DNA from 3 places in the Streptomyces sp. NPDC046876 genome. Region 3 is predicted to be linked to each of the others. Evidence: riboswitches for the same ligand, from Rfam matches in the RefSeq annotation. Region 3 holds a riboswitch; each other region holds the start of a gene.

Region 1 (9,924 bases), on a different contig from region 3:
CGGAGGGTGAGCAAGGGCAGGGGGCGGCTGCGGGCGACGGTGCCGTCCGGCTGCAGGCGGGCGCCGACCGCGAAGAGGGCGTCGGTGACCGGGTTGTCGATGCTCTGCACGTTGCGGCCGCGCGAGGTCCAGCCGGCGCCGAGGGCGACCATCGTCCGCGTGTACACGTCCGGGGTGTGGCTGCTGTAGTACGCGCCGCCCTCCCCGCCCAGCAGCAGCGGATCGTTGCCCGACAGGGCCGGGCGGCTCGGGTCGGTGCGGTACGCCGGCCAGCCCTCGGCCCCCGCCAGGGCGGCGGCCCGCGCGGTGTGGGCGGGCCCCCAGGACGGGTAGTCGTCCAGGCCGCCCAGCTTGCCGCGGTGGCCGAAGGCCGTGGTCGCCGCCGCCTGCCCGGCCAGGACCACGGCCAGCAGGGCCGCCGCCGGGAACGCGAGCCGGCGCCGGGCCGCCCTCCGGCCCAGCGCCCACCAGGCCGCGCCGGCCAGGGCGAGCCCGCCGCCGAACAGTACGAACCCCCAGGAGGTGGCCAGCGGGCTGCCGCTCGCCGCGAGGCCCGCCGCGCCCAGCAGGGCCGCGCTCGCCACGAGGGCCCGCGGGCCGGGCACACCGTGGGCGAGGGCGGCCCACGCCGCGATGACGGCCACGCCCGCCAGGACGAAGGTCTGCCGGTACGGGCTGCCGTTCGGGGTCGCGAAGAGGTGCCAGGCCAGATGGGCCGGCGTCCACTGGAAGGACAGCAGCACGGCCGCGGTCAGCCCGCTCCACGCCAGCCGGGTGCGCAGCGGCACGGCCCGGTGGAACGGCAGCGCGGCCACCAGCAGCAGGGTCCCGGTCCCGACGAACAGCGCCGGGGAGGAGAAGGAGTACGTGCCGGGCAGCATCCGCGCGAACACGTCCGCCCAGGGCGCCGGCCGGAACTCCCGGGTCCACCCCGGGTAGGCCTGCCGGGAGCTGAGGAAGAGCGGCACCAGCACCGGCGCGGACACGGCGATGCCCAGCAGCACCGCCCCGGCCGCCCGGGCAGCCGCGCCCACCCGCTGCCGTACCGGCCGCCGCTGGAGCAGCAGCCGTACCAGCAGCACCAGCGCCGCCCCCAGGGTGGCCATGTACGCGGTGTAGAAGTTCGCCGTCCAGCACACCGCCGCCACCAGGACGGCGGCGGTGAACCGGCGCCCGCGCAGCGCCCATTCGCCGGTCAGGCACAGCAGCGGGAAGGCGATCAGCCCGTCCAGCCACATCGGGTTGTACGAGGCCTCGATCACCGACCAGCCGCACAGCGCGTACGAGGCCCCCAGCAGCCCCGCCGCCCACCACCGCCCGCGGGCCTGCGTGCGCAGCAGCCAGGCCATCGCCGCCGCGGCGGCGGCGGTCTTGAGCACGGTGACCACGTACACCGCGAGGTCGATGTCCTGACGCGGGAACAGGGCGACGAGCGGGGCGAACGGGCTGGTCAGGTAGGTGCCGAGGTCGGGCAGGAAGCTGGTGCCGTAGCCGGACTGCCAGTTGAGCAGCAGCCCGCCGCGGGCCCGCCCGTGCAGCAGGTCCCACAGGTGGGCGTGGAAGGGGACGAACTGGTTGCCGAGGTCGTTGACGCTGCGGTGCCGGTGGCCGTACGGGAAGACGCGGGCGGCCGCGTCCCCGGCGCAGACGGCCGCGGCCGTGACCAGGGCGGCGAGGAGAGAGCCCGCCAGGCTCGCGCGGCGCGGGGAACGGCGCCGCAGGCCGCCCGTGACACGGCGCGGCGGACGGGGCGCGGCGGGCCGCGGCGACGGGGCAGATGGGGTGCGCGCCGGGAGGGGCGGCAGCGCGGCCGGCGACGGGTGCGGTGTCGACATGGTGGGCCGACCTTGGCAGCACCGGTGGACCGGGCGGTGGCCGCCGGGTGAACACGCACCCCAACACCCCGGGAATCGTTGGTCGAACCGGTGGCCCGTACCACCCTGACTGCATACCATCGATCACCGCACGGCCTTTGTGCACCGACGCACAATCTCCCGGCCCTGGAGGCTCCTTTGCACCGTCGCACAGCGCTCTCCGTCTCCGCCGCCCTGCTCGTGGCGGCCCCCCTGCTGTCCGCCTGCTCGGGCCAGGCCCGCCCGGGCACCGCGGCCGTCGTCGGCGGCGAGCGGATCACCACCTCCGCCCTCCAGGCCCAGGTGGGCGACGTCCGCACCGCGCAGAACCGCACCGGGCAGTCCGCCCAGCTCATCCAGGCGTCGCCCGGCCTGGAGCGGGTCAAGCTCAACAAGATGATCCAGACCGCCGTGCTGGAGCGCGCCGCCAAGGACGCGGGCGTGGTCGTCAGCCCGCGCGAGGTCGAGGAGTTCCGCAAGGCCCAGCTGGAGAAGGCCGGCGGCCCCGACAAGCTGGAGGCCGCCGCTCTGGAGCAGGCCCACCTCGCCCCCGGCCAGCTGGAGGCCGACGCCCGCTTCAAGCTGCTGCGTGACAAGCTCTTCGAGCACTACGGCAGCCAGGACAAGGCCCTGGAGAAGCTCGCGGCCGCGGCGAAGGCCCTGCACATCCAGGTCAACCCGCGCTACGGGGCCTGGGACGCGCAGCAGATCGTCCTCGGGGACCAGCAGACGCCGTGGATCACCCAGCGGACCCGGTCCGAGCAGGCACCCGCCGGAGCCTGAGGCGCGCCGCCGGAGGTAGGTTCGGAGGGTGAACGCCCACGCCGCCGAACCCGCCCGCCCCTCCGGCCCCGTCTCCGACCCCGCCGTCGGCCGGATCGTCCTGCTCACCGCCAGCCACCGGGTCGCCCCCGGCCTGCTGTCCTGGCCGGCCTGGCAGACCCTGCACGCCGCGGACCGGGTGCTGTGCGCCGCCCCCGGCCACCCGCAGCTGCCGTACCTGCGGGAGGCGGGCGTCGAGGTGGCCCTCGAGGCCCCGGACGCGCACGCCCTCGTCGACGCCTGCGCGGGCGGGCGCACCGTCGTGGTCATCCCGGCCGGCGAGGGCGACCAGCGGCTCACCGACGGCCTGGCCCGGCTCGCCGGCTCCGGCCGCGTCGCCATGCCCGACCTGGAGCTGCTGCCCGGCTCGTACGACCTGCCCGGCGCCCGGCTGCTCGACCTGGTCCAGGTGATGGACCGGGTGCGCCGGGAATGCCCGTGGACCTCCCGCCAGACCCACCGCGGGCTGGTGAAGTACGCCATCGAGGAGGCGTACGAGCTGGTCGAGGCCATCGAGGACGGCGACCGGGAGGAGTTGCGCGAGGAGCTGGGCGACGTGCTGCTCCAGGTGGTCTTCCACGCGCGGATCGCCGAGGAGGACACCGACGAGCCGTTCTCCGTCGACGACGTGGCCGGCAGCCTCGTCGAGAAGCTGATCCGCCGCCACCCGCACGTCTTCGGCGACGCCGAGGCGCAGACCGCGGAGGACGTCAGCGCGCACTGGCAGCGCACCAAGGCGGTGGAGAAGCAGCGCGCCTCGGTCACCGACGGGATCCCGCTGGGCCAGCCCGGCCTCGCGCTCGCGGCCAAGCTCGCCGGCCGGGCCCGCGCGGGCGGCCTCGCCGTGGAGCTGCCGGGCGGTGAGGGCATCGGGTACGAGCTGCTGCGGCTGGCGGCGCGCGCGGAGGCCGAGGGCGTCGACCCGGAGACCGCCCTGCGCGCCGCGGCCCGCACCTACCGCGACGCGATCCGCGCCGCGGAGGGCGTCGAGGAGTAGCCGCCGCGCGGACTGCGCCGCGCGGACTGCGCCGCGCGGACGGTGTCCCGCGCTCGGCCGGTCCGCGTTCAGCCGCCCCGCGTCCAGTCGTCCCGTGGTGCGCGGCCGGACGGGTTGAGCCAGTGCGGGTCCGGGCGGTGCAGGAACCACTCGCCGAAGCCCAGCGGCCGTCCGTCCGGGCCGTGGCCGGTGCCGCCGGCGGGTATGGAGTCGTGGAAGATCCGGGCGGGGCGGGCGCCGAGCTCCTGCAGGACCTGCGCGGTCTCGCCGATGAACGCCGGCGGCCCGCTGAGGTAGACGTCCTGGTCGGGCCACAGGCCCCGGTTGCCCATCGCGGTCGCGAGCCGGGCGGTGGCCTCGTTGCGGTGCTGCCCGGGTGCGGGCGTGATGTAGGTGACGGCGAGCCGGCGGAAGGCGGCCGCGTACTCCTCGATCAGCGGCCGGTCGTACAGGTGCGCGGCGTCGCGGGCGACGACGAAGAGCCGCACGTCCAGGTCGGGCGGGTGCGCGGCGAGCTGCTCCAGCAGGGCCCGGATCGGCGCCCAGCCGGTGCCGGCCGCTATGAGGCTGACCGGGCGGTCGGCGCGGCGCAGCGTCAGCGCGCCGCCGGCGGCGCCGAGCCGCAGGACCTCGCCGGGCCCGGCCTCGCGGACCAGGGCGGTGCTGAGGCGGCCGCGCTCGATGCGGCTGACGTGCAGGTCGAGGGTGCCGTCGGGGCGGGGGGCGTTGCCGATGGAGTACGTGCGCCAGGTCCGCGGGACCCGCTCGCTGCTCACGCTCGTGTACTGGCCCGGTAGATAGGGGAAGGGGGCGTGGGGCCGCAGGGTCAGCACGCCTATGTCCTGCCCGTACCGCAGGTGGCGCACGATTTCCGCGTCCCACCAGGGCGGGTCCTGGCTCGCGGCGGCGCCGGCCGTCATCGCGTCGGCTATCGCCTGGTACGCCTCCGACCAGGCCTTTTCCACCTCGGGGGTCCAGGCGCCGCCGGAGGCCTCGGCGAGGGCGGCGAGCAGGCTGGTGCCGACGGCGGCATAGTGCTCGGGGGCGGCGAGGAACTTGCGGTGGTCGCGGCCGAGGTCGTGGAGGTAGGAGGCCAGGCCCTCGTGCTCGAGGTGGGCGATCACGTGCGTCAGGGCGGCGAAGAGCCGGTCCCGCTGGCGCTGCATGTCCTCGGCGGAGGTCGGGAAGAGCGCGCGGATCGCGGGGTTGTGCCAGAAGAGGTGGGAGTAGAAGTACTTGACCGCGTGCTCGGCCCGTCTCTCCACCACCGCGAAACTGCTTTTCAAGATCCTCACATCCACAGGACCGAAAGTAGGAGCGGCGGCCACCGCGGCGTCAAGTGACGGCCGATCTGCGGACAGCCGTGGCGAACCCCCCATAAGGGGTGGAGTCCGCCGCCCGGGATACGGTCGACCCGTGCACGAGCCGACCCCCGCCGCCCCCGAAGACCCCGCTGCCGCAGAGGCCGCAGACGCCTCGGCCGCCCCGGCCCCTACCCTGTTCGACTGGGAGTTCGCGACCGACCCGTACCCCGCGTACGCGTGGCTGCGCGAGCACGCGCCGGTGCACCGCACCCGGCTCCCCAGCGGGGTCGAGGCCTGGCTGGTGACCCGGTACGCCGACGCCCGCCAGGCCCTCGCCGACCAGCGGCTCAGCAAGAACCCGGCGCACCACGCGGAGCCGGCGCACGCCAAGGGCAAGACCGGGATCCCGGGGGAGCGCAAGGCGGAGCTGATGACGCATCTGCTGAACATCGACCCGCCGGACCACACCCGGCTGCGGCGCCTGGTGTCGAAGGCGTTCACGCCGCGCAGGGTGGCGGAGTTCACACCGCGGGTGCAGGAGCTGACCGACCACCTCATCGACGGGTTCGCCGGGCGGGGCGAGGCGGACCTCATCCACGAGTTCGCCTTTCCGCTCCCCATCTACGCCATCTGCGAGATGCTCGGCGTACCGCGCGAGGACCAGGACGACTTCCGCGACTGGGCCGGGATGATGATCCGGCACGGCGGCGGCCCGCGCGGCGGAGTGGCCCGTTCCGTCAAGCAGATGCGGACGTACCTCGGTGAACTCATCCACCGCAAAAGGGATGATCTGGGCAATGATCTGATCTCGGACCTGATCCGGGCGAGCGACCACGGCGACCACCTCACCGAGGCCGAGGCCACCGCCATGGCGTTCATCCTGCTCTTCGCGGGTTTCGAGACCACCGTGAACCTCATCGGCAACGGCGTCCACTCCCTCTTCATGAACCCCGGGCAGCGCGCGCGGCTCCAGGACTCCCTCGCCGCCGGCGAGCGCGGGCTGCTGCAGACCGGAGTGGAGGAGCTGCTGCGCTACGACGGCCCGGTCGAGCTCGCCACCTGGCGCTTCGCCACCCGGCCGCTGACGCTCGGCGGGCAGGACATCGCGGTCGGGGACCCGGTGCTGGTGGTCCTCGCCGCCGCCGACCGGGACCCGGAGCGGTTCGCCGACCCCGACACCCTGGACCTCTCGCGCGCCGACAACCAGCACCTCGGCTACGGCCACGGGATCCACTACTGCCTGGGCGCTCCGCTCGCCCGACTCGAAGGACAGACGGCGCTTGCGACTTTGCTGACGCGTCTGCCGGATCTGGAACTCGCCGTTCCGTCAACTGACCTGCGGTGGCGCGGAGGTCTGATCATGCGTGGCCTGCGCACGCTTCCCGTGCGCTTCACACCCCGAAACAACTGAACGTTTTCTGAGACAAAGTCAACTGCTTGCTCAACTTGTGACAATCGTTCGAAGGCCGCTAGGTTCTGCCGTTACCCAGCCGTTATGCGAAAGGTGCAGCACATGCGTTCCGGGAACGGCCGCCACAGACGCCCCCGCCAGGTACCCGCGATTGTCGTCACCGCCGGAGTCACGGGCTCCGCACTGGCCCTGCCACTGCTCGCCGCCACCGGCGCGAGCGCGGCCGACGCCTCGACGTGGGACAAGGTCGCCGAGTGCGAGAGCGGAGGCACCTGGAGCGCCAACACCGGCAGCGGTGCGTACGGCGGGCTGGCCTTCACCCAGGAGCAGTGGCAGAACGCGGGCGGCCTGGAGTTCGCCGAGCGGCCCGACCTCGCCAGCCGGTCCCAGCAGATCGCCGTCGCCGAACGCGTGCTCGGCGCCCAGGGCCCCGAGGCCTGGCAGAACTGCGCGACCTCGGCCGGGCTGACCAAGGACGCCCCCGCGGCGGACGTGGACCCGGGCGCCACCGGCAAGCACCGCGCCGTCGGCGCCACCCCGAGCCGCCCGGACGACAAGGTCCCGGCCGGCCGCAACGGCGAGCGGGCCACCGACTTCGGCGCCCCGACGCCCGGACCCACCTTCACCATCCCGGCCGCGCCGCAGGCACCCGTCAGCGGCCTGCCCGTCATGCCCGACCCGGACCTGCCGTCCCAGACGCCGCTGCCGGGCACCCCGAGCACCGACCCGGGCGCCCCGACGGCCCCGACGGCGCCCACCGCGCCCGGTACGGCGCCCACCGCCCCGGTGAACCCGGCTGACCCCACCGCCCCGGTGAACCCGGCCGCCCCGGGGGCGCCCACCGCCCCGTCCGCCCCGTCGGCCGCGCCCACCCCGGGCGCCTCCACCGACCCGGCCGCCATACCGGACACCACTGCCACCGGCAAGCACCGTGGTGCCCCCGCCGCGGAGGGCGCGGCCCCCGCCTACACCGTGAAGGAGGGCGACAGCCTCGCCACCATCGCGGACGCCAAGGGGGTCAAGGGCGGCTGGAGCGCCCTGTACCACGCCAACGAGCAGGTCATCGGCGGTGACGCCAACCTGATCAAGCCGGGTCAGAACCTGGATCTAAGCCAGAAATAACGGCACTTCGGACACCCGGAAGGCCTTGAATGTCCGGTTCGTTCAAATGAGACATGTGTCTCTTCCGGTCAACTGGCGTGTCCTGTCCGTAACCTTGGGCAAACCCCGCCCTCACCTGCGCAAACACCCTTGCGGGGAGCGCAAGTAGGGGCCGTCCCCCGCCGAAGTTCCTCGTTGAACATCGGCGGGGGACCTGTCTACCTTCTGAATCGCCCGCCACCGCGGGCCCCTTCGACCGCATCGCCGAATCCTGCCGGCGGCCGGGGGGAACACACGTCGCGTCAAGCGCCGAAGGCAGGAGCGGGGGAACCAACGAAGGCGCCGGGAAGGCCCGTCGGAAGACGGTCACGAACGGCTAGGGGTGAAGACGCGCCACGTGCGCGGCCGGGCAACTCATCCGCCCGAACCCGACAGCTCACCTCGCAGGCGTCGGTGAGGAGAAATCCATGCTGCGTTCCGGCAAGGGCAAGCACCGTCGCGCCACCGCCATCGAGCGGACCACCCGCATCGTCACGCTCGCCGGCGTCGCCGGTGTCGCCGTCGCCGCCCCGCTGATGACCGCGGGCTCCGCGTCCGCCGCCACCGCCTCCGAGTGGGACCGCGTCGCGGCGTGCGAGTCCGGCGGCAACTGGTCCATCAACACGGGCAACGGCTACTACGGCGGCCTGCAGTTCTCGGCCTCCACCTGGGCCGCGTACGGCGGCAAGGCCTATGCCGCGCAGGCCAACCAGGCCTCCAAGTCGCAGCAGATAGCCATCGCCGAGAAGGTCCTCAAGGGCCAGGGCAAGGGCGCCTGGCCGGTCTGCGGCAAGGGCCTGTCGAACTCCTCGTACTCCGGCGGCGGCTCGAGCGACACCCCGAAGCAGACGCCGAAGACCGAGACGAAGAAGACCGAGACCAAGAAGACCGAGACGCCGAAGGCACAGCCGAAGAAGGAGACGCCGCGCGCCGAGGCGCCGGTGACCCGCTCCGAGCGCGGCGACTCCTCGGTCATCAAGACCGGCAACGGCTCCTACGAGGTCAAGTCCGGCGACACCCTGGGCTCCATCGCCGAGGCCAACGGCGTCAAGGGCGGCTGGGAGAAGCTGTTCGAGCTGAACAAGGACATCGTCTCGGACGCCGACCTGATCTACCCGGGCCAGATGCTGAAGCTCAGCTGAATTCCCCGGCAACACTCGCGCGTGCCGTGACCGCACGCGCACACCCCACCGCCCGGCGCGTACCCCCCACGCGCCGGGCGGCGGTGCGTCCGCCCGCGCAGCACCCGTACGGCAGGTGACCGGTGGCGGCAGACGGCGGTCGACAGGGGACCGACAGAGCCCAACAGAGCCCAACAGAGCCCGACAGGGCCCGACAGTCCCGGAATCAAGGGCCCTATGTCCCGGAAGCGGGGTATTCGGGCCCTTTTTCGTCCCAGGACGCGGGCGGTCGGCTGGCCGACTGCCCGGAGCCGGTTAGGCTCTAGGCGGCAAGGCCATCCCACGGCCGTACCCGCCACCGCACACCCAGCGTCACATCCCAGAAGGAGATGCTCGTGCCGTCCATCGACGTCGTCGTAGCCCGGGAAATCCTGGACTCCCGAGGCAACCCCACGGTCGAGGTCGAGGTGGGCCTCGACGACGGCAGCACCGGCCGTGCTGCCGTTCCGTCCGGCGCCTCCACCGGTGCCTTCGAGGCCATTGAGCTCCGCGACGGCGACCCCAACCGCTACATGGGCAAGGGCGTGGAGAAGGCCGTCCTCGCGGTCATCGAGCAGATCGGCCCGGAGCTCGTCGGCTACGACGCCACCGAGCAGCGCCTGATCGACCAGGCCATGTTCGACCTGGACGCCACCGACAACAAGGGCTCGCTCGGCGCCAACGCCATCCTCGGCGTCTCCCTGGCCGTGGCGCACGCCGCCTCCGAGGCCTCGGACCTGCCGCTCTTCCGCTACCTCGGCGGCCCGAACGCGCACCTGCTGCCCGTTCCGATGATGAACATCCTCAACGGCGGCTCGCACGCCGACTCCAACGTGGACATCCAGGAGTTCATGATCGCGCCGATCGGCGCGGAGTCCTTCTCCGAGGCCCTGCGCTGGGGCACCGAGGTCTACCACACCCTCAAGTCCGTGCTGAAGGGCAAGGGCCTGTCCACCGGTCTGGGCGACGAGGGCGGCTTCGCCCCGAACCTCGGCTCCAACCGCGAGGCGCTGGACCTCATCCTCGAGGCCATCAAGCAGGCCGGCTACACCCCGGGCAAGGACATCGCGCTCGCGCTCGACGTCGCCGCGTCCGAGTTCTACAAGGACGGCAAGTACAACTTCGAGGGCCAGGCCCGCTCCGCCGCCGAGATGACCGAGTACTACGAGGAGCTCGTCTCCGCGTACCCGCTGGTCTCCATCGAGGACCCGCTGTTCGAGGACGACTGGGCCGGCTG
Region 2 (9,924 bases), on a different contig from region 3:
GCCGAGACGCGAGGACAGCTTGCCCTCGCCCGCGCGGTCGTCACGCGTGAAGATCACGCCCTGCAGGCCTCGGGCCGAGCGGTTGTGGGTGATCTGGAGCGCCAGCGTACTCTTCCCGCAGTCCATCGTGCCGGAGAAAAACACCAATTCGGGCATGGAGGGAACGCGGCCTTTCGGGTCGGTCGGGGTCAGCTGACTGTGGCGGTGGTGGCGACGGTCAGGTGCGGACTTCGAGCAGCGGGACGAGCTGCTCGGCCGCGGTCATGGAGCCGTGCATGCCGGCGAGCCCCGACTCGTTGGGCTCGTTCACGGACGCGGTGATCGCGACGTCGGCGTGGGCGGCCGCGACCACGTCGCCGATCCGCCCGAGGACGCGCTCGTCGCACTCCCCCGGCGGCCCGAACCAGCCGAGTTCCAGGGCCTCTTCGCGGCTCGCGACCCAGAACCGGTCGCCGAGCACCTCGCGCCACACGGTCAGCACGTCGGCCTCGGCGCCCGGGACGGCGTACACGTGCCGGGCGCGGCCCTCGCCGCCGAGCAGGGCGACGCCCGCGCCCAGCTCCCAGTCCTCGTCGAAGTCGATCCGCGAGTCCTCGTCGAAGGGGACGTCCACCATGCCGTGGTCGGCGGTCACGTACAGGGCGGTGCGCGGCGGGAGCTGCTCGGCGAGCCGCTGCACCAGCCGGTCGACGTACATCAACTGGCCGCGCCAGGCGTCGGAGTCGACGCCGTGCCGGTGGCCGGCCCCGTCGAGCTCGCTGTAGTACGTGTACACCAGCGAGCGGTCGCCCGCCGCGAGCCGCTCGGCGGCGAGGTCCATCCGCTCCTCGCCGCTGAGGCGGCCGAGGAAGGTGCCGCCGCTCAGCGCGACCTTGGTCAGCGGGGTGGTCTGGAAGGCGGGCGAGGACACCTGGGCGGTGGCCACGCCGGCCGCGTCGGCCTCGTGGAAGACCGTCGGGTACGGCTGCCAGGGCTTGGGCTCGGTCCACGGGTTCCAGCGCAGCTGGTTCATCAGCGCACCGGTGGCGGGGTTGCGCACCGCGTAGCCGGGCAGGCCGTGGCGGGCGGGCGGGAGCCCGGTGCCGACGGAGGCCAGCGAGGTGGCGGTGGTGGCCGGGAAGCCCGCGGTGAGGGGGCGCCCGGCGCCGCCGCGCGAGGTGGCGAGCAGGGAGGTCAGGTACGGGGCCTCGTCGGGGTGGGCCTTGATCTGCTCCCAGCCCATGCCGTCGACCAGGAAGACGCAGTTGCGGTCGGCCGGGGTCAGCTCGGCTATGGAGGCGGTGTAGCCCGGGACGCCCTGGCCGGCGACCAGCGTCGGCAGCAGGTCGGCGAGCGAGCCGGAGCCGTACTCGGGCACGGGGGCGCCGGCGAGGTCCAGCAGCTCCGGCTCGTCCCAGTTCGGCGGTGCGGAGTAGGACATCAGCGGGCGGAGGAGGTCGCCGCGGTCGCCTCCGAGAGCGCCTGGGCGAACAGCAGGGTCTGGCGGACCGCCTCCGGGCCGTCGCCGGCCTCGCTGACGCGCAGGCTGAGGTCGTCGGCGGTGGAGTTCCCGGTGTAGCCGTGGTCGGAGTCGCAGTTCGGGTCGCCGCAGGCGGCGGGCTCCAGGTCGATGCGGGAGACCGCGCCCCAGCCGATGGTCAGGACGACCTCGCGGGGCAGGGTGCCCGGGGTGTACGACTCGGGGTTGGCGACGACGCGGCTGAGCACCACCGAGGAGATGCTGGCCAGCTTCACCGACTCGGTGGAGGTGGTCGCGTACGGGGAGGGGGACCCGGCGTCGGCGGCCTGCTCGTCGGTGTGGCTGACGATGAAGCGGTTGTCGGTCAGGACCAGGACGGTGACGTGCCGGCGGACCTCGTTGGAGTCGAAGGTGGTCTCCTGGTGGACCAGGTACGACGAGATCGGCTCGCCGCCCACCGCGGCCTCCACGGCCTCGGCCACGAGGGCCGGGTAGTAGCCGCTGCGCTCGATCGCCGTGCGCAGCCCCTGGGTCGTCGTACCGGATTTCGCCATGGGGTCCATCCTAAGGCCCGCACGGGGCGCCCCGGCCGCCCCTGACCCGCTCAGTAGCTGGGGAGGGTGCGGGGGCCGAGGTCGGTGCGGGCGGGCGGACGGGCGATACGGACGGCGGCGCTCAGCACGGAGAGGCCCTCGGTCGCCACGACGACGGGTTCGAGCGTGACGCCCACCACCTCGGGGTGGGCGTCCACCAGCCGCGACAGCCGCAGCAGCAGCTCCTCGAGGGCGGGGGTGTCGACGGGATCGCTGCCGCGCCAGCCGAACAGCAGGGGCGCGGTCCGGATGGAGCGGATCAGTCCGGCGACGTCCCGGTCGGTGGCGGGCGGCGCAGCTCGGCCTCGGTGGTCAGGTCGAGGCGTACGCCGCCGAGGTCGGCGCGGTGGCGCAGGTGCGGGGCGGTGGTCTTGAGGGCGACGGGGTAGCCCAGGGCCTCGGCGGCCCGGACCGCTGCGTCGGGGGTGGGCGCGGGCAGGGTGGGCAGGACCCGGATCCCGTAGCGGGCGAGCAGCTCGGCGGCGTCGGCGTCGGTGAGGGTGAGGACGCGGTCGCCGAGGGGGAGGTCGGCACCGTGGCCGCCGGCGCGGGCGGTGAGACCGGCGGGGGCGCCGAGGGCTGCCGGGGCGCCGAGGGCGGCCTCGGCGCCGGTCCCGGTGCCCGGGGCGGCTCCGGGCCCGGCTGCGGGACCGGCTGCAGCCAGGAGGCGGGCGAGCTGGGCTGCGGCTCCGGCCTCGTCGATGTCCTCGTACTCGGGCACCTGGCCGGCGTCGGCGTTGGCCCGCCGCCACTGCCCGTAGCGGACGGCTTCGGCCACGGCGCGCACGGCCCGCTCGGCGGCGGGGTAGGCGGGGATGTGCACGTCTGCGCGGGAGAGGGCGTCGACGAGCTCGGCCAGCTCGACGTTGACGACCGCCACGGGCTTGCCGGGGTGCCCGGCCACCGCGTCGCGCAGGGCGTCGGCCAGGTCGTCGGCGCCGATGTGCTCGCTGACCCAGGGGATCGCGGTGACGACCACGGCGTCGTGTGCCTCGGAGGCCAGGGCCGTGGCCAGCGCCTGCCCGAAGTCCTTGGGGGAGGCGGCCGTGGTCAGGTCCAGCGGGGCGCCGGGCCGCAGCCCCTGGGCGAGGCAGGCGTCGTACGTGAGGAAGCCGAGCGACTCGGAGTTGCCCAGGATCGCCACGCGCGGTCCGGCGGGCAGCGGCTGGGAGGCCAGCAGCAGCCCGACGTCGACCAGTTCGGTGACGGTGTCGACCCGGATCACGCCCGCCTGGCGCAGGAGCGCGGAGACGGTGGTCTCCGGGAGCCGGGTCCCGGGCACGACGTGGCCGGCGGGGGTGTGGCGGCCGCCCTTGGCGACGACGACGGGCTTGACCGCGGCGGTGCGCCGGGCGAGGCGGGTGAACTTCCGCGGGTTGCCGAGGGTTTCGAGGTACATGAGGGCCACGTCGGTGGCCTCGTCCTCGTACCAGTACTGCAGGATGTCGTTGCCGGAGACGTCGGCGCGGTTGCCGGCGGAGACGAAGGAGGACAGCCCTTCGCCGCGGCCCAGCAGGGCGGACAGCAGCGAGATGCCGATCGCCCCGGACTGCGTGAACAGCCCGATCCGGCCGCGCACGGGAGCCGGGACGGGCGCGAGGGAGGCGTTGAGGCCCACCTCCGGCGCGGTGTTGATGACGCCGAAGGCATTGGGCCCGATCAGCCTCATTCCGTACGAGCGCACCTGGCGGACCAGTTCGCGCTGCCGGTCCAGGCCCGCCGGACCGCTCTCGCCGTACCCGGCGGACAGCACGACGAGCCCCTGCACCCCGTGCTCGCCGCAGGCGGCGACGGCCTGCGGGACCCGCTCGGCCGGGACCGCGATCACGGCGAGGTCGACCGGGGCGTCGATGTCGGCGAGGGAGCGGTAGGCGCGGACCCCGTCCAGCAGGTCGGACGAGACGGCCTCGTTCACGGCGTAGAGGTGGCCGCGGAAGCCGCTGTCGCGGAGGTTGCGCAGGACTGCCGCACCGACGCCGCCGCCGGAGCGGCTGACGCCGATGACGGCGACGGAGCCGGGGGCCAGCAGGCGCTGGACGGAGCGGGCCTCGGCGCGCTGTTCGCGGGCGCGCTGGACGGCGAGGGACTTCGCGGTCGGCTCGAGGTCCAGGGTGAGGTGGACGGACCCGTCCTCGAAGCTGCGCGTCTGCTGGTAGCCGGCGTCCGTGAACACCTTGATCATCTTCGTGTTGGCGGGCAGCACCTCGGCCGCGAAGCGGCGGATGCCGCGCTCCCTGGCCACCGCGCCGATGTGCTCCAGCAGCGCGGAGGCCACGCCGCGGCCCTGGTGGGCGTCCTGGACGAGGAAGGCGACCTCGGCCTCGTCGGCGGGGCCGGAGGCGGGCCGGCCGTCGGAGCCGATCCGGTCGTAGCGGACGGTGCCGATGAACTCCTCGCCGACGGTCGCGGCGAGGCCGACGCGGTCGACGTAGTCGTGGTGCGTGAAGCGGTGGACGTCGCGGTCGGAGAGCCGGGGGTGGGGGGCGAAGAAGCGGTAGTACTTCGACTCGTCGGAGACCTGCTCGTAGAAGCTGACCAGCCGGCCGGCGTCCTCGGTGGTGATGGGCCTGATGCGGGCGGTGCCGCCGTCGCGCAGGACGACGTCGGCCTCCCAGTGGGCCGGGTACGCGGGGTCCGACGCGGTGGTCATGCGGCGATCTTAAGGCCAGAGGGGGCCCGGGAGCTCCTGCGCGGCGGACGCGGCAAGCCGGGGTGAACCGGTGCAAGCTGGGGTGGTTCGCACCTCGGGGATCCGGTCGGGAGGCCGGCCGGAGCACTCGGGACCTTGTGGGATAGTGGTCTAGACAACCATAAGAACCTGAAGGGCATCACCATGGCAGAGCGCCGCGTCAACGTCGGCTGGGCCGAGGGCCTGCACGCTCGTCCCGCCTCGATCTTCGTCCGCGCGACGACCGCTTCCGGGGTCCCGGTGACCATCGCGAAGGCTGACGGCACCCCCGTCAACGCCGCGTCCATGCTCGCGGTGCTGGGCCTGGGCGCCCAGGGCGGCGAGGAGATCATCCTGTCGTCCGACGCCGAGGGCGCCGAGGTGGCGCTGGACCGCCTGGCGAAGCTGGTCGCCGAGGGCCTCGAGGAGCTTCCCGAGACCGTCTGACCCTTCGGGTTCGCCCGTCGCGCGGGCGGCGCGAGAACGGCAGGAGCCGCGACCACCGGAATTCCCGGCGGCCGCGGCTCCTGCTGTTTCCCCTCACATCAGGGCACGGAAAAGGCGTCCGGAGAAAGACTCACGGAAGAAGACTCACAGAAGAAGGCGCACCGAAGAAGGCGCACAGAAAAGGGCGCACGGAAATACGGCGGCCTTTTACCCTCTCCCCATTCATACGCGGGCCTTGTTAATGGGAGCCGCTCGCCATGTTTACGGCACGTTGCGAAGACCTCACGCGCAGCCGGTACGCGCCGGACGTCCCGTCCGCGTGCACCGCCGTCAGGGCCCGCGCCCGCTCGGCGTCGCCGCGCGCCACCGCGTCCACGATCGCCCCGTGCTCCGCCCAGCACTCCACGGGCCGCTGCGGCGCCTGCACGACGTACATCCACGCGACCTTGTGCCGCATCTGGGTGAGGAGCGCGATCAGCCCGGGGCTGCCGGAGGCCTGCGCCAGCGTCTCGTGGAACCAGCTCCCCAGGGCCCGCAGATCCTCGCTTTGGCCCTGGCGAGCCCGCTCCTGGCCCAGCCTGACCAGCCCGCGCAGCACCTTCAGGTGGGCCTCGGTGCGGCGCCGGGCGGCCCGGGCCGCGGCCAGCGGCTCCAACAGCATCCGCAGCTCCAGCAGGTCGGCGGCCTCCTGCTCGGTCGGCTCCGCGACGCAGGCGCCCGCATGCCGGCGGGTGGTCACGAACCCCTCGGACTCCAGGGTGCGCAGCGCCTCGCGCACGGGGACGCGGGAGACGCCGTAGCGTCGGGCCAGCACCTCCTCGGTCAGCCGGCCGCCCGGTTCGAATGCCCCGGAGACGATGTCGTCGCGGATTGCAGTGCATACCGCGTGCGCGGGAATACGCAAGACCGGACCTCCGCCCATTTCTCCGCCTTTTCCGGCTGCCGGGCGCCTTTGCCGCCGCCGTACCGGGATCGTACCGAGACTCTATTGCAATGCGCCGAATTTTCCGAGCGCAGGCGGAAATCGGCCGGCCTTTGCAGGCACAACGCGAGGACCCCGGCTCGGTGAGCCGGGGTCCTGTGCGAAGCGGTGCGGCGGCGCCGCCCGACGGCGCGTCGGTCAGAGGTCGACGCCGTGGCTGCGCAGGTACGAGACGGGGTCGATGTCCGAGCCGTACGTGGCGCCCGTGCGGGCCTCGAAGTGCAGGTGCGGGCCGCTGGAGTTGCCGGTGGAGCCCGACAGGCCGATCTGCTGGCCCGGGGTGACCGTCTCGCCGACGGAGACGCTCAGCGAGGACATGTGGCCGTACTGGGTGTACGTGCCGTCGTTGTGGCGGATGACGACGTTGTTGCCGTACGCGCCGCCCCAGCCGGCCTCGACCACGGTGCCGGCGCCGACCGCGTGGACCGAGGTGCCGGAGGCCGCGTGGAAGTCGATGCCGGTGTGGCTGCCGGAGGACCACATGCCGCCGCCGGCGTGGTACTGGGTGCTGATGTAGCTGTCGTCGAGCGGCGAGACGAAGGTGTTGAGGCGCTTGCGCTCCTCCTCGCGGGCGGCACGCTCGGCGGCCTCGCGCTCGGCCTTCGCCTTCTCCTCGGCCTTCTGCTTGGCCTCGGCGGCCCGGGCGGCGGCGTCGGCCTCGGCCTTGGCCTTGAGGGCGGCAGCCTCCGCGGCGTTGCGCTGGGCTTCGGCCTGGGCCTCGATCTGGCCCTGGAGGTCCTCGGCGGTGACGACCGCGTTCAGGCCGGTGTCCTCCATGGAGGGGCCCTTGTGGTCCGTCGCGGCGAACGCCGGGGCGGCGAGGGTGCCCACGACACCGGTCGTTGCGAGGGCGGCGACGCCGGCGTAACCGGCGGTCTTGCGGCTCAGACGGCTGGAACCACGGTGCTTGCCGGCGGCACGACTGCCAAAGGCCATGGAGGGGCTGATCCTTTCCTTCCTTCTCGCCTACCGGGTTAGCTGACGGGTTCGGAGCAGGAAGGTCTCCTACGGGCCCCTCTGGCGAGGCGGCCCGATTCACCCCAGGGACGTGTGGGTCCCCGGCTCCCCAGGCTCGCGCCTGACGGGGACTCGGCGATCGCTGCCCGGTGCCGCGGGTGCGGCGCGTACAAACTGACGGACAGCACGCCCGACGCTAGGCGGATCATCAGTCAATCGCCAAACAGACGCGCGCTTTTGTTGCGTACGCCACACCCCATACGGGCAACCTTGGCGCCAATTGGACATAAAGGGCCCCGATGGCCAAGCCATCGGGGCCCTTCGACCGCCTGCGGTCCGCCGGTGCGCCGGCAGCACCTCGCCGGCCCATCCGCCGTATACCGACGGTCAGTTGGTGACGACGGTCACCTCTCCGATCCCCAGCGCGCGCACCGGCTCCTCGATCTGCGAGGCGTCACCCACGAGCACGGTGACCAGGCGGTCCACCGGGAAGGCCTTGACGACCGCCGTGGTCGCCTCCACGGTGCCGGTGGCCGCCAACTGCGCGTACAGCCGGGCCTGGTAGTCGTCCGGCAGCTCCTGCTCGACCTGGTCGGCGAGCGTGCCCGCGACGGCAGCGGCCGTCTCGAACTTCAGCGGGGCCACCCCGACCAGGTTCTGCACCGCCACGTCCCGCTCGGCGTCCGTCAGACCGCCCTCGGCGAGGGTGCGCAGCACCTTCCACAGGTCGTCCAGGGCCGGACCGGTGTTGGGGGTGTCCACCGAGCCGCTGATGGCGAGCATCGAGGCCCCGCGGCCGTCGGCGGTGGAGCGCAGCACCTGGCCGAACGCGCGCACGCCGTAGGTGTAGCCCTTCTCCTCGCGCAGCACCTTGTCCAGGCGCGAGGTGAGGGTGCCGCCCAGGCAGTACGTGCCGAGCACCTGGGCCGCCCAGACGCTGTCGTGCCGGTCCGGCCCGATCCGGCCGATGAGCAGCTGCGTCTGGACCGCGCCGGGCCGGTCCACGATGACGACCCGGCCGGTGTCGTCGGCGGTCACCGGCGGCACCGGGCGCGCCTCGGCGGTGTCGCCGGTCCAGGCGCCCAGGGTGTCCGCCAGGACGGCGTCCAGGTCGATTCCGGTCAGGTCGCCGACGATCACGGCGGTGGCCGTGGCGGGGCGCACGTGGGCCTCGTAGAAGGCGCGGACGGCCGCGGAGTCGATCCGGGCGACGGTCTCCTCGGTGCCCTGGCGCGGGCGGGACATGCGCAGGGACGCCGGGAAGAGCTGGCGGGAGAGCTCCTTGGCGGCGCGGCGCTGCGGGTTGGCCAGCTCGTGCGGGATCTCGTCGAGGCGGTTGCGCACCAGGCGGTCGACCTCGCTGTCGGCGAAGGCCGGCGCCCGCAGCGCCTCGGCGACCAGGCCCAGGGCCTTGTGCAGCCGGGAGGCCGGGACCTCCAGGGAGACCCGCAGGCCGGGGTGGTCGGCATGGGCGTCGAGGGTGGCGCCGCAGCGCTCGAGCTCGGCGGCGAACTCCTCGGCGGAGTGCTTGTCGGTGCCCTCGGACAGCGCACGGGCCATGATGGTCGCCACGCCGTCCAGGCCCTCGGGCTCGGCGTCCAGCGGGGCGGCGAGGTTGACCTCGACGGCCACCACCTGCTGGCCCGGGCGGTGGCAGCGCAGCACGGTCATGCCGTTGGGCAGCGCGCCGCGCTCGGGGGCCGGGAAGGCCCACGGCCGGGCCTCGCCGGCCTGCGGCCGCGGGTGGAAGGTCATCGTGACGGCTGCGGTGTCGCTCACTGCTCCGCCCCCTCGTTCTCGTTCTGGTTCGCGGCGTCGGCATCGGTGTCGGCGTCGGCATCGGCCGCCAGGGGCTCGTACACCAGCACCGCACGGTTGTCGGGGCGCAGCCGGGCCGCGGCCACGGCCTGCACCTCCTCGGCGGTGATGTCGAGGACCCGCTGCACGGCGGTCAGGGCGAGCTGCGGGTCGCCGAACAGGACGGCGAAGCGGCACAGTTCGTCGGCACGGCCGGCCACCGTGCTCAGCCGGTCCAGCCATTCGCGCTCCAGCTGCGCCTGAGCGCGCTCCATCTCCTCGGCGGTCGGGCCCTCGGCCGCGAACCGGGCGAGCTCCTCGTCCACGGCGGCCTCGATGGCGGGCACCTCGACGCCGCTGGAGGTCTTCACGTCCAGCCAGCCCATGGAGGGGGCGCCGGCCAGGCGGAGCATGCCGAAGCTGGCGGCGACGGCCGTCTGGTCGCGGCGTACCAGGCGGTTGTGCAGCCGGGAGGACTCGCCGCCGCCGAGGACGGTGAGCGCCACGTCGGCGGCGTCGCACTCGCGGGTGCCGTCGTGCGGCAGGCGGTAGGCGGCCATCAGCGCGCGGGCCGGGACCTCCTCGACGATCTCCTCGCGGAGCTCGCGGCCCATGATCTCGGGCAGGCTGCCGTCGCGCGGCGGCTTCTTGCCGTCGTGCGAGGGGATCGTGCCGAAGTACTTCTCGATCCAGGCCAGGGTCTGGGCCGGGTCGATGTCGCCGACGACCGACAGCACCGCGTTGTTCGGCGCGTAGTACGTACGGAAGAAGGCGCGGGCGTCCTCCAGCGAGGCCGCGTCCAGGTCGGCCATCGAGCCGATCGGCGTGTGGTGGTACGGGTGACCGTCGGGGTACGCGAGGGCGGTCAGCCGCTCGAAGGCCGTGCCGTAGGGGACGTTGTCGTAGCGCTGGCGGCGCTCGTTCTTGACGACGTCGCGCTGGTTCTCCATGGACTCCTCGTCCAGGGCGGCCAGCAGCGAGCCCATCCGGTCGGCCTCGAGCCAGAGCGCCAGCTCCAGCT
Region 3 (9,784 bases):
ATGGAGCCGGAAGGCCTGGTCCGGGCCCCCACCGGGTTCTGGAACACGCCGTCGGCGAAGTTCGGCGAGCGCCGGATGCGCTCCAGCCGTGCGCCGGACGGATCCGCGCCGAAGGCTTCGGGGCGCAGGGCGCGCAGCCGGGGACGCAGGGGAAGGGAGCCGGTCAAGGCGCCTCCTGGGAGGTGGGGCGGACGGGAGCAGGCCGGGATCAGACCCCGGCCCGCCACCATCCCAACGCCTCGCGGCCCCGAAGGATTCCGCAACGGACTCCGCAACGGACTCTGCAACGGATTCCGCAACGCCCCCTCCACTCCGCTCCGGTCCGGCCGCGGCCCACGCGAGCGGCCTACAGCGGCAGCAGGTCGGGCCGCTTCGCCTCGACGTGGTCCCCGGAGGACTCCCCGCGCAGCCGGCGCCCGATCCACGGCACCAGGTGCTCGCGGGCCCACTGGATGTTGTCGCGGGTCACGTCCACCGAGCCGCGCGGCTGCTGCGGCGGCCACGGCTGGTCGGGGTCGGCCGGCACCCCGAGCCCGAGCACCTGGGCGGCGCGCAGGGCGACCCGGGTGTGGCCCTCGGGCGACAGGTGGAGCCGGTCGTCGTCCCAAGCCCGCCGGTCCTGTACGGACTTCAGCGACCAGAGGTCGAGGACCGGGCAGTCGTAGCGGTCGGCGATGGCACGCACGTGCGCGCTGTACGTCGCGACCTTGCCCCGCAGGTGCTTGAGGACGGGCACGCCACGGGTGTCGAACCCAGTGGTGATCATGACCTGGCCGACGGAGCCGGCGAGGTCGGCCACGGCCGCCTCGAACCGCTCCGCCACGGCGTCCGGGTCGCTGCCGGGCCGGATGATGTCGTTGCCGCCCGCGCAGAAGGTCACGAGGTCCGGGGCGAGCTCCTTGGCCCGCGGGACCTGTTCGGCCACGATCTGGTCGAGCAGGCGCCCCCGCACCGCGAGGTTCGCGTACCGGAACTCGCCCTCCGGGCGCTGGTCGGCCAGGAGTACGGCCAGGCGGTCCGCCCAGCCGACGAAGCTCCCCTCGGGTCCCGGGTCCCCCACGCCCTCGGTGAAGCTGTCCCCGATCGCCGCGTACGAGCCGATGGTCCTGTTCGTCTTCTTCGTCGTCTCTATCGTCGTCGTCGCTGCCACGGGACCATATCCTTCACCGCGGCGCGTGACCTACGCCACCGTAGGAAGGGGTTGACGGACCGTGATCTTTACCACCGGGCGGGTGCGGAATTACAGCGCGTGAGGCCGGGGCCCCCCTCGGGTCCCGGCCTCACGCGGGTCTTCACACCGCCGCCGCCGCGACGGCGGCGACGGCGGCAACGGCGGCAACGGCCGTCAGATGCTGACGCCCTTCGAGCGGAGGTAGGCCAGCGGGTCGATGTCCGAGCCGTACGAGGGGCCCGTGCGGACCTCGAAGTGCAGGTGCGGGCCGGTGGAGTTGCCCGTGGAGCCGGAGAGGCCGATCCGCTGGCCGGCGGTGACGGCCTGGCCCACGGAGACGGACAGCTGGGACAGGTGGCCGTACTGGGAGTACTTGCCGTCCGCGTGCCGGATGACGACCTCGTTGCCGTACGCCCCGCCCCAGCCGGCCGAGACGACGGTGCCCGCGCCGACCGCCTTGACGGTGGTCCCGGTGCTCGCGATGAAGTCGACACCGGTGTGGTAGCCGCTGGACCACATGGCGCCGGGGGTCTTGTACTGGGTGGAGATCCCGCCGCCGACGGGGGCGACGAAGGCAGCGGCGACCGGGGCGGCCTCCGGGGCCTTCGCCACGGCAGGGGCGCCCTGGTCGGCGGCCGGCGCCGGGGACTTCTTCTTCGGCGCGGCCTGCGGCGCGACCTGCGGCGCAGCCTTCGGTGCCGCCTGCGGCGCGGCGGCGGGCTTCCCGGCCGGGGCTCCGGCGGGTTCCCCGGCCGCAGTGGCTTCGCCCTCCGCACCGAGGGTCAGCTTCAGGCCGGGGTGGATCAGCGACGGGTCGGTGCCGACGGCCTCGCGGTTGTCGGCGTACAGCCGCTCCCAGCCGCCCGGCAGGTGGCGGTCGGCGGCGATGGTGGAGAGGCAGTCGCCCGGCACGACCGTGTAGACGGACGGCGCCGCCCGGTCGGCGGCCTGGACGGCGGCGGCCGGCTGGGCCTGGAGCGACACCGGAACCCGCGGGGCGACCACGGGGGCGGCGGACGGGGCGGCGGCGTGGGCGCCGGCGGCGCCGATCAGCGGCAGCGCGAGGGCGGCGCCGCCGGTGCCGGCGAAGGCGAAGCCACGGGCTGTCGAGCGGGACTTGGGACGGCGGTGCTTGCCCTGAGCCGGCATGGCGCATTCCTCTCCGTCGCCTGCGAGGTGAGCTGTCGGGTTCGGACTGGAGATGTCCGGCCGAACACGGACCGAACGGAACGTGTACGGCTTCACCCCGAGCCGCTCCTCAAGGAAAAGATCCAAAAAGAAGCAGCGGCCTACCTGGTTCCCCCGCTCCTGCCGCACATGAATGGTCGGGTTGCGGTTTTCCGGACGGCGGCAGGATTAGGCGGTCCATCCGGATCGATCGCGAAGGTAATCCAGTACGGCATCACGGAACAAGCCATGAATTCCTGACGGATTCACAGAAGCGGGATTCCGGGGTAATTTCCGGTCACCCTCCGTCCATTCCGCACCGCCAACGGCCTTTCGCGCCGGGCCATTCGGGATCGACGATCAGGCACTCACGGTCACCGTATGATCTGGCTCACGCCGGTTGTGCCCGATCTGGCCACCGACGGCGGCAAGTTGACCCCAAGCAGTGCAATTCGGACACTACGACACACCACGACGCACCTCGACCCACCACGACAACGCCGGAGGAGTTCCCGTGACCCAGCAGATACCCCCGCCCCCGTCGGCGGACCGGATACCGGAGCCCGAACTGTCCGGAGTGCGCAACTTCCGCGACGTGGGCGGCCTGCCGACCGCGGACGGGCGAAGGGTCAGGCCGGGACGACTGTTCCGAAGCGGACATCTCGCACATGCCACCGAAACCGATGCAGAATTCCTCGCATCGCTCGGCCTCCACACCGTCTTCGACTTCCGCAACCACGCCGACCAGGTCCTGGAGGGCCCCGACGTCGAGCTGCCGGGCGTGCGCAACGTGAACATCCCGCTGTCCGACCCGGCCGACGGCAAGGAATTCTGGAAGATGGTCCGCGACGGCGACGTCGAGCAGCTCCGCGGGATCCTCGGCGACGGCAAGGCCGCCGCCCGGATGACGAACTCGTACCGCGCGATCGTCCTGGACCGCACCGCCGAGCACAGCCGGGTCCTGCACGCCCTCGCCGAGGACAGCGTCCCGGCGCTCATGCACTGCGCGGCCGGGAAGGACCGGGCCGGCCTGGCGATCGCCGTCACCCTGCTCGCCCTCGGGGTGGAGCGCGAGGCCATCACGGCGGACTACCTGGAGTCGAACGCCCCGCACCGCCGCTACCGCGTGCGCCGCGGCAGCGATGCGCCCGAGGCCCGCTCCCCCGAGGTCATGGAGCTGCTCGCCCCGCTCTTCGACGCCCGCGCCGCCTACCTCGACGCCGCCTTCGCCGCCATCGAAGAGCGCTGGGGCGGCGTCGAGCGCTATCTCGCCGAGGGCCTCCGCCTCGCTCCCGAGACCCTCGCCCGGCTGCGCGAGCAGCTCGTCCACTAGCAGCGCCGCCCCCTCGGCGGAATGGATCCGGCCCGGACCCGGTTGGCCCTTTCGGCAAGATCATCCGACGAGGGAGCCGAAGTGACCCGCACCGCTTTCACCCTGCCCGTCAACGGAGCCGACGGCACGGCCGAGCCCCGCCTCACCCGCGAGGACGTCTGGGCCGGCCTGGTGGCCAAGGCCGCCGACCCGCTGCCGTACATCCCCGCCATCACCGAGTGCACCGTGCTCTCCAGCGGGCCGCAGGGCCTGGTCCGGGAGATCGTGCTCGACGGCGACCGGTTCGTCGAGGACATCGTCTTCGACACCGGCCGCCGGGTGGCCTTCCACCGCTCCGACGACCGCGCCGTGTGGACGATCACCAACGACATCGACGAGGACGAGCGCGGCGGGCTCCTGCTCACCTTCGGCGGCGAGTACGCCGGGGAGCTCGGGCCGGAGGAGGCCGAGCGCCGGGAGGCGGCCCTGGCCGAGGCCGTCGCCCACACCCTGGACGTGATCCGCCGGGCCAAGGCGGCCTGACCGCCCGGCCCGGCCCGGCCGCAGGCCGTCAGCCGCCGCCGACGGCCTGCTTGACCAGGGTCCTGCCGAAGTCCCACATGAGTCCGCCGCCGCCGTGGGCCTCGTCCATGACCGCGCGGAAGGCCACCACGAAACGGTCGATGTCGGACTCGTCCACGACGAGCGGCGGGATCAGCTTGATGACCTCCAGGTGGTCCCCCGAGACCTGGGTCAGGATCCGGTGCTTCTGGAGCAGCGGCACCACGACCATCTGCGCGAACAGGCCCTTGCGGGCCGCCTGGAGCATCGTCCACCGGCTGCGCAGCCGCAGGGAGGCGGGCCGGCCGAACTCGATGCCGACCATCAGGCCCCGCCCGCGCACCTCGTGCAGCAGCTCGTAGTCGTCCACCAGGGCCGCGAGGCGCCCGCGCAGCAGGTCGCCCATGGCCCGGGCGCGGGCGGTGATCCCCTCGTCCTCCATGACGCTGAGCACCGCCAGCCCGGCCGCCATGGCCTGGGCGTTGGAGCCGAAACTGGCGGAGTGCACCAGCACCCGGTCCATGGACGAGTACACCCTCCGGAAGATCCACTCCCGGCCCAGGGTCGCCCCGACGGGGACGTAGCCCCCCGACAGCGCCTTGGCCACGCACACGAGGTCCGGCTCGACGCCCGGCTCGTGCTGGTACGCGTAGAAATCGCCGGTGCGTCCGAGGCCGGTCTGCACCTCGTCGGCGATCAGCAGCGCCTTGTGCCGGTGCAGCAGTTCCTGCGCCGCCGCGAGGAAGCCGGGCGGGGCCGCGTGCACGCCCTTGCCCTGGATCGGCTCGACGACGAACGCGGCGACGTCCCCGCGCCCCAGCTCCCGCTCCAGCGCTGCCAGGTCGCCGAGCGCGATGCGGGTGTCCGGCAGGAGCGGGGCGAACCCGTCGCGGAACCCGCTCTCCCCGTTGACCGAGAGGGATCCGGTGGTCAGCCCGTGGAAGGCGTGGTCGCAGTAGAGGATCCTGGGCCGCCCGGTGGCGTACCGGGCGAACTTCAGGGCGGTCTCCACGGCCTCGGTGCCGCTGTTGCCGAAGAAGACCCGCTCCAGGTGGGGGCTGTACGCGAGCAGCTTCTCGGCCAGCAGTCCGGGCAGCGGCGGGCAGTCGAAGCGGGTCAGATCGGCGAGATCGGCGTCGAGGACGTCGTGCAGGGCGCGGCGGACGACGGGGTGGTGGCGGCCCAGGCCCATCACCCCGAAACCGGCGAGCATGTCCAGGTAGTCGTTGCCTTCGGCGTCCCAGAAGTGGGCGCCCTCGGCCCGCTCGTAGACCCTGTCGAAGCCGATGGTGTGGAGCATCCGGGGCAGCTGGGGGTTGAGGTGGCGGGCATGGAGCGCGTAGCGCTCCGCGCCGCGCTCGGCCAGCAGGGTCTTCAGGTCGAAGCCCGTGCGGCCCTGCGGCGGGGTGGCGGGGGTGCTCATGACGAGGCGCCCCGGTTGCCGCCGAGGGTCTCCCGGGCCGCGCGCAGGGACTCCTTGAGCGACCCCATGGTGGCGAGGACGGCGGTGGGCTCGTAGCCGCAGTGCGCCATGCAGTTCGCGCAGCGCGGGTCCTTTCCGCGGCCGTAGGCGTTCCAGTCGGTTTCCTCGATCAGCTGGCGGTAGGTGGGCACGTATCCGTCGCTCATCAGATAGCAGGGGCGCTGCCATCCGAAGAGCGAGTAATTCGGAATGGCCCAGGCGGTGCACGGGAAATCGGCCTTGCCCTCGAGGAAGTCCAGGAAGAGCGGCGAGTGGTTGAGCCGCCAGCGGCGCCGGTTCCCGCCCGCGAAGGCCTTCTTGAAGAGTTCCCTGGTCTGTTCGACTCCGAGGAAGTGCTCCTGGTCGGGTGCCTTTTCGTAGGCGTACGCGGGCGAGATCATCATTTCGTCGACCTCGAGGTCGTCATTGAGGTAGTTGAGCACCTCGATGACGGTCTGCGGGGTGTCCGTGTTGAAGAAGGTGGAGTTGGTGGTCACCCGGAACCCGCGCCGCTTCGCCTCCTTGATGGCCGCGACGGCCTCGTCGAAGACGCCTTCCTTGGCGACCGACTCGTCGTGCCGCTCGCGCAGTCCGTCGATGTGCACGGCGAAGGCGAAATAGGGCGAGGGGGCGAACTTCTCGATCTTCTTGCGGAGCAGCAGGGCGTTGGTGCAGAGGAAGACGTACTTGCGCCGGGCCACCAACTGCCGCACGATCTCGTCGATCTGCGGGTGCATCAGCGGCTCTCCGCCCGCGATGGACACCATGGGAGCGCCGGACTCCAGGACGGCCCCGACGGCCTGGGCCACCGGCATGCGCTGCTTGAGCACGCCGGCCGGATGCTGGATCTTCCCGCAGCCCTCGCAGGCCAGGTTGCAGGCGTAGAGCGGCTCGAGCTCGACGATCAGCGGGAACTTCTCCCGCTTGCGGAGCTTTTGTTCGAGCAGATAGGTCCCGACCCTGATGGACTGTCGCAGCGGCATGGCCATCTGGCTCACCTCCTGGGGAGCAGCAAAGAACGGTGCCAGTCATAGAAAGCGGGCATTACGGCACGCAGTACGCGGAAGGCAGATATTCCACCGCGGACCGTGCCGATACGGAGGAGCTCGTGCTCCGGAGCGTCCACGATCACCCGGACGGCCGCAACCGGGCGGTGCGGTCCGGGGGGCCCCGGTGGCCCGGGAGCCGCGGGAGGTCCGGGCGGCCCGGCCCGGGTGGCGGTCCACAGGGTGGCCGCGGACTCCATGTCGACCGCGATGGCGCCGCCCGCCCGCAGCCGGGCGCGTTCCTGGCCGCGGACGACGTGGTCGGAGCCGGTCAGCGCGCCGGTGTGCACGGTGCGGCCCGGTGCGACCCGGGCCAGTGCCTCGGCGAGCAGGGCCGTCCCCGAGCAGGCGACGGTGCCCCGCGGATCGCGGGTCTCCTCGGCGACGACCAGGTCGCCGGGGTGCATGCCCGGGACCAGCCCGGCGCAGAACCCGGTGGCCAGCACGGCGGCCCCGCGCAGCACGGGCTCGGCGAGGGCCCGCCCGACGGCCCGCTCGGCGGCGCGCGGACCCATGCCGGTGCGCAGCAGGGCGTACCGGTCGGGGGCGCCGCGCTCGCCGCCGCTGCGCAGGGCCGCCCGCTCGATGCGCAGGGCGCAGGCGACCAGCAGCGGCACGGGCGCGGGGTCGGACCGCGGGTCGGACCGCGGATCGGGCCGGGGGCCGGAGCGGGGTCCGCCGCCCCGGGCGGCGGCCATCAGGACGCCCCGGGCGCGAGCGGTTCCCCGTACAGGTAGCGGCCGAGCGCGGTGAGCGGGAACACCTGCCGGTACAGGTGGTAGTTGATGGAGAAGTCCCACGGGAAGCCGGTGCCGGTGAAGTACGGCTCGTCCCAGGAGCCGTCCGGGGCCTGCGTCCCCACCAGGTACCCGATGCCCCGCTCGACGGCCTTGCCGTCCCGCTCCCCCGCCGAGAGCAGGGCCATCAGCGCCCATGCGGTCTGGGAGGCCGTGGAGGCGCCCTTGCCGGCCCAGGCGGGGTCCCGGTAGGAGCGCTGGTCCTCGCCCCAGCCGCCGTCCTCGTTCTGTACGGACTCCAGCCAGCGCACGGCGCGGCGCACGGCCGGATGGGCCGGGGGGATCCCGGCGGCGGCGAGCGCCGGCAGCACCGAGCCGGTCCCGTACACGTAGTTGGTGCCCCAGCGGCCGAACCAGCTGCCGTCGGGCTCCTGGTGAGCGAGCAGCCAGGCGATGCCGCGGCGTGCCCGCGGGTCGGCGGCCCGGCCCTCCACGGCGAGCATCTCCACCACGTGGGCGGTGACGTCGGCCGACGGGGGGTCGATGACCTCGCCGAAGTCGCAGAACGGCAGCCGGTTGGGGAAGGGGCTGGTGTTGTCGGCGTCGAAGGCGCCCCAGCCGCCGTCCCGCGACTGCATGCCGAGGGTCCAGGACACGGCGCGGGCCACGGCCGCCTCGGCCCTGGCCGGGTCCGGGTGGCGGATGCGGCGCAGGGCGAGGACCACCTCGGCGGTGTCGTCGATGTCGGGGTAGGTGTCGTTGTGGAACTCGAACGCCCACCCGCCTGGGGCGAGTCCGGGCCGGCGCACGGCCCAGTCGCCGGTACGGGTGATCTCCTCGGCCAGCATCCAGTCGGCGGCCTTGACCAGGGCCGGGTGGTCGGGCGGCAGACCCGCGTCGACGAGGGCGATCGCGGCGAGGCAGGTGTCCCACACCGGTGACTGGCAGGCCTCGACCATGCGGACGGGGCCGCCGGGGGTGCCGTCGGGCCCGGGCGGCTCCTCGCGCCAGACGGCGAAGCGGTCGAGGGACTCCAGCCCCGCCCGCATGACCGGGTGGCCGAGGTCGTAGCCGAGCAGGTGCAGGGCGATGACCGAGTAGACGGCGGGCGGCTGGATCCCGCCCCAGCAGCCGTCGTTCTCCTGCCGCTCGACGATCCAGCGGGCGGCCTTCGCCATCGCCGCCCTGCGCAGCGGGCGCGGGGCGATGCGCCGGTAGAGGTGCAGGGCCTTGTCCATCCGCTGGAAGAGGCCCTCCCAACTGGCCATGGGGGCCGGGCGGGTGGCGGGGCGCGGCCGACGGGCATCGGTGTGCAGCTCGTCCAGGGTGAAGGGAGCGGGGCGGACGGGGCGGTGCGCGGAGACGATGGTGAGCGGGACGATGGTCTGGCGGGCCCAGCAGCCGAAGTCGTAGATGTTCAGCGGCACCCACGACGGCAGCAGGACCAGCTCGGGCGGGATTTCGGGCAGGTGGTCCCAGCTCCACCAGCCGAACAGGGCCAGCCAGATCCGGGTGAAGACGCGGGCGCCTGCGATGCCGCCGTGCGCCCGGATCCAGGCGGAGGCGCGGGCCATGTGCGGGGCGTCGGGGGCGTCGCCGGCCAGGCGCAGGGCGACGTACGCCTCGATGGTGGCGGAGAGTTCGGGCGGGCCGCCGTGGAAGGTGGCCCAGGTGCCGTCGTCGCGCTGGTTTCCGCGGATGTGCCGGGCGGCGGCCCGGGTGACGGCCTCGTCGCGGATGCCGAGGAACTGGCGCAGCAGGAGGTCCTCGGCGTCCATGGTGACGTTGGTCTCCAGGTCGCCCTTCCACCATCCGGCCGTGTCCTGGCACTCCAGCAGGTGCCGGGTCGCCCGCGCGGCGGCCTCGTACACCCCGGGAGGAACGCCTCCGGGGCCGGGGTCGGCGCCGCCGCCGCGGTCCGGGCCTGCGGCCGGTGCCGGGCCCGTACGCATCTGCCCGCCGTCACGGGCCGGGTGCCGGATCCCGCTCCGTTCCCGGGGCGGAGCTGAGCCGCGTGCGGGCGCGGCGGCGGCCGCCGGCCCGTCCCCGGGTGCGGCCTCGAGCCCGCCCCCCGGCGCGGGCACGGGTTCGGGCACGGCGACCGGCTCGATCACGGCCGCGGCCACGGGCTCGGGCACGGCCACGGGCTCGGGCACGGCCGTGGTCACGGGCTCGGATGCGGTCACGGCCGCGGGCTCGATCACGGCCGTGGTCACAGGCTCGGATGCGGCCACGGCCGCGGGCTCGATCACGGCCGTGGTCACAGGCTCGGATGCGGTCACGGCCGCGGTCACGGTCTCGGGCTCGAACACGGCCGCGGTCACGGGC

What was found. Region 3 has a riboswitch for cyclic di-AMP ahead of ABZ924_RS36755 (LysM peptidoglycan-binding domain-containing M23 family metallopeptidase). Riboswitches for the same ligand answer to the same signal wherever they lie in the genome.
Positions count from the first base shown of each region.
Region 1: linked by a shared signal. The riboswitch ahead of ABZ924_RS04840 (transglycosylase family protein) and the one ahead of ABZ924_RS36755 (LysM peptidoglycan-binding domain-containing M23 family metallopeptidase) in region 3 are both predicted to bind cyclic di-AMP.
Region 2: linked by a shared signal. The riboswitch ahead of ABZ924_RS06095 (M23 family metallopeptidase) and the one ahead of ABZ924_RS36755 (LysM peptidoglycan-binding domain-containing M23 family metallopeptidase) in region 3 are both predicted to bind cyclic di-AMP.

Region 1 is NZ_JBEYXK010000005.1:22,814-32,737, reverse strand. Features, by position in the region: gene ABZ924_RS04870 (YfhO family protein) at 1-1,835, opposite strand, end outside; gene ABZ924_RS04865 (SurA N-terminal domain-containing protein) at 2,013-2,636, shown strand; gene ABZ924_RS04860 (nucleoside triphosphate pyrophosphohydrolase) at 2,665-3,672, shown strand; gene ABZ924_RS04855 (globin domain-containing protein) at 3,741-4,967, opposite strand; gene ABZ924_RS04850 (cytochrome P450) at 5,170-6,387, shown strand; gene ABZ924_RS04845 (transglycosylase family protein) at 6,490-7,509, shown strand; cyclic di-AMP (ydaO/yuaA leader) riboswitch at 7,786-7,953, shown strand; gene ABZ924_RS04840 (transglycosylase family protein) at 7,956-8,669, shown strand; gene eno (phosphopyruvate hydratase) at 9,038-9,924, shown strand, end outside.
Region 2 is NZ_JBEYXK010000006.1:106,761-116,684, forward strand. Features, by position in the region: gene ABZ924_RS06065 (thymidine kinase) at 1-156, opposite strand, end outside; gene ABZ924_RS06070 (nucleotide pyrophosphatase/phosphodiesterase family protein) at 218-1,420, opposite strand; gene ABZ924_RS06075 (DUF5998 family protein) at 1,420-2,013, opposite strand; partial or broken gene ABZ924_RS06080 (GNAT family N-acetyltransferase) at 2,064-4,702, opposite strand; gene ABZ924_RS06085 (HPr family phosphocarrier protein) at 4,886-5,167, shown strand; gene ABZ924_RS06090 (GntR family transcriptional regulator) at 5,406-6,071, opposite strand; gene ABZ924_RS06095 (M23 family metallopeptidase) at 6,288-7,085, opposite strand; cyclic di-AMP (ydaO/yuaA leader) riboswitch at 7,099-7,254, opposite strand; gene ABZ924_RS06100 (pitrilysin family protein) at 7,494-8,861, opposite strand; gene ABZ924_RS06105 (pitrilysin family protein) at 8,882-9,924, opposite strand, start outside.
Region 3 is NZ_JBEYXK010000158.1:130-9,913, reverse strand. Features, by position in the region: gene ABZ924_RS36765 (MBL fold metallo-hydrolase) at 1-167, opposite strand, end outside; gene ABZ924_RS36760 (SGNH/GDSL hydrolase family protein) at 347-1,150, opposite strand; gene ABZ924_RS36755 (LysM peptidoglycan-binding domain-containing M23 family metallopeptidase) at 1,346-2,320, opposite strand; cyclic di-AMP (ydaO/yuaA leader) riboswitch at 2,325-2,509, opposite strand; gene ABZ924_RS36750 (tyrosine-protein phosphatase) at 2,853-3,671, shown strand; gene ABZ924_RS36745 (SRPBCC family protein) at 3,753-4,193, shown strand; gene ABZ924_RS36740 (aspartate aminotransferase family protein) at 4,222-5,634, opposite strand; gene hpnH (adenosyl-hopene transferase HpnH) at 5,631-6,662, opposite strand; gene ABZ924_RS36730 (1-hydroxy-2-methyl-2-butenyl 4-diphosphate reductase) at 6,668-7,417, opposite strand; gene shc (squalene--hopene cyclase) at 7,417-9,327, opposite strand.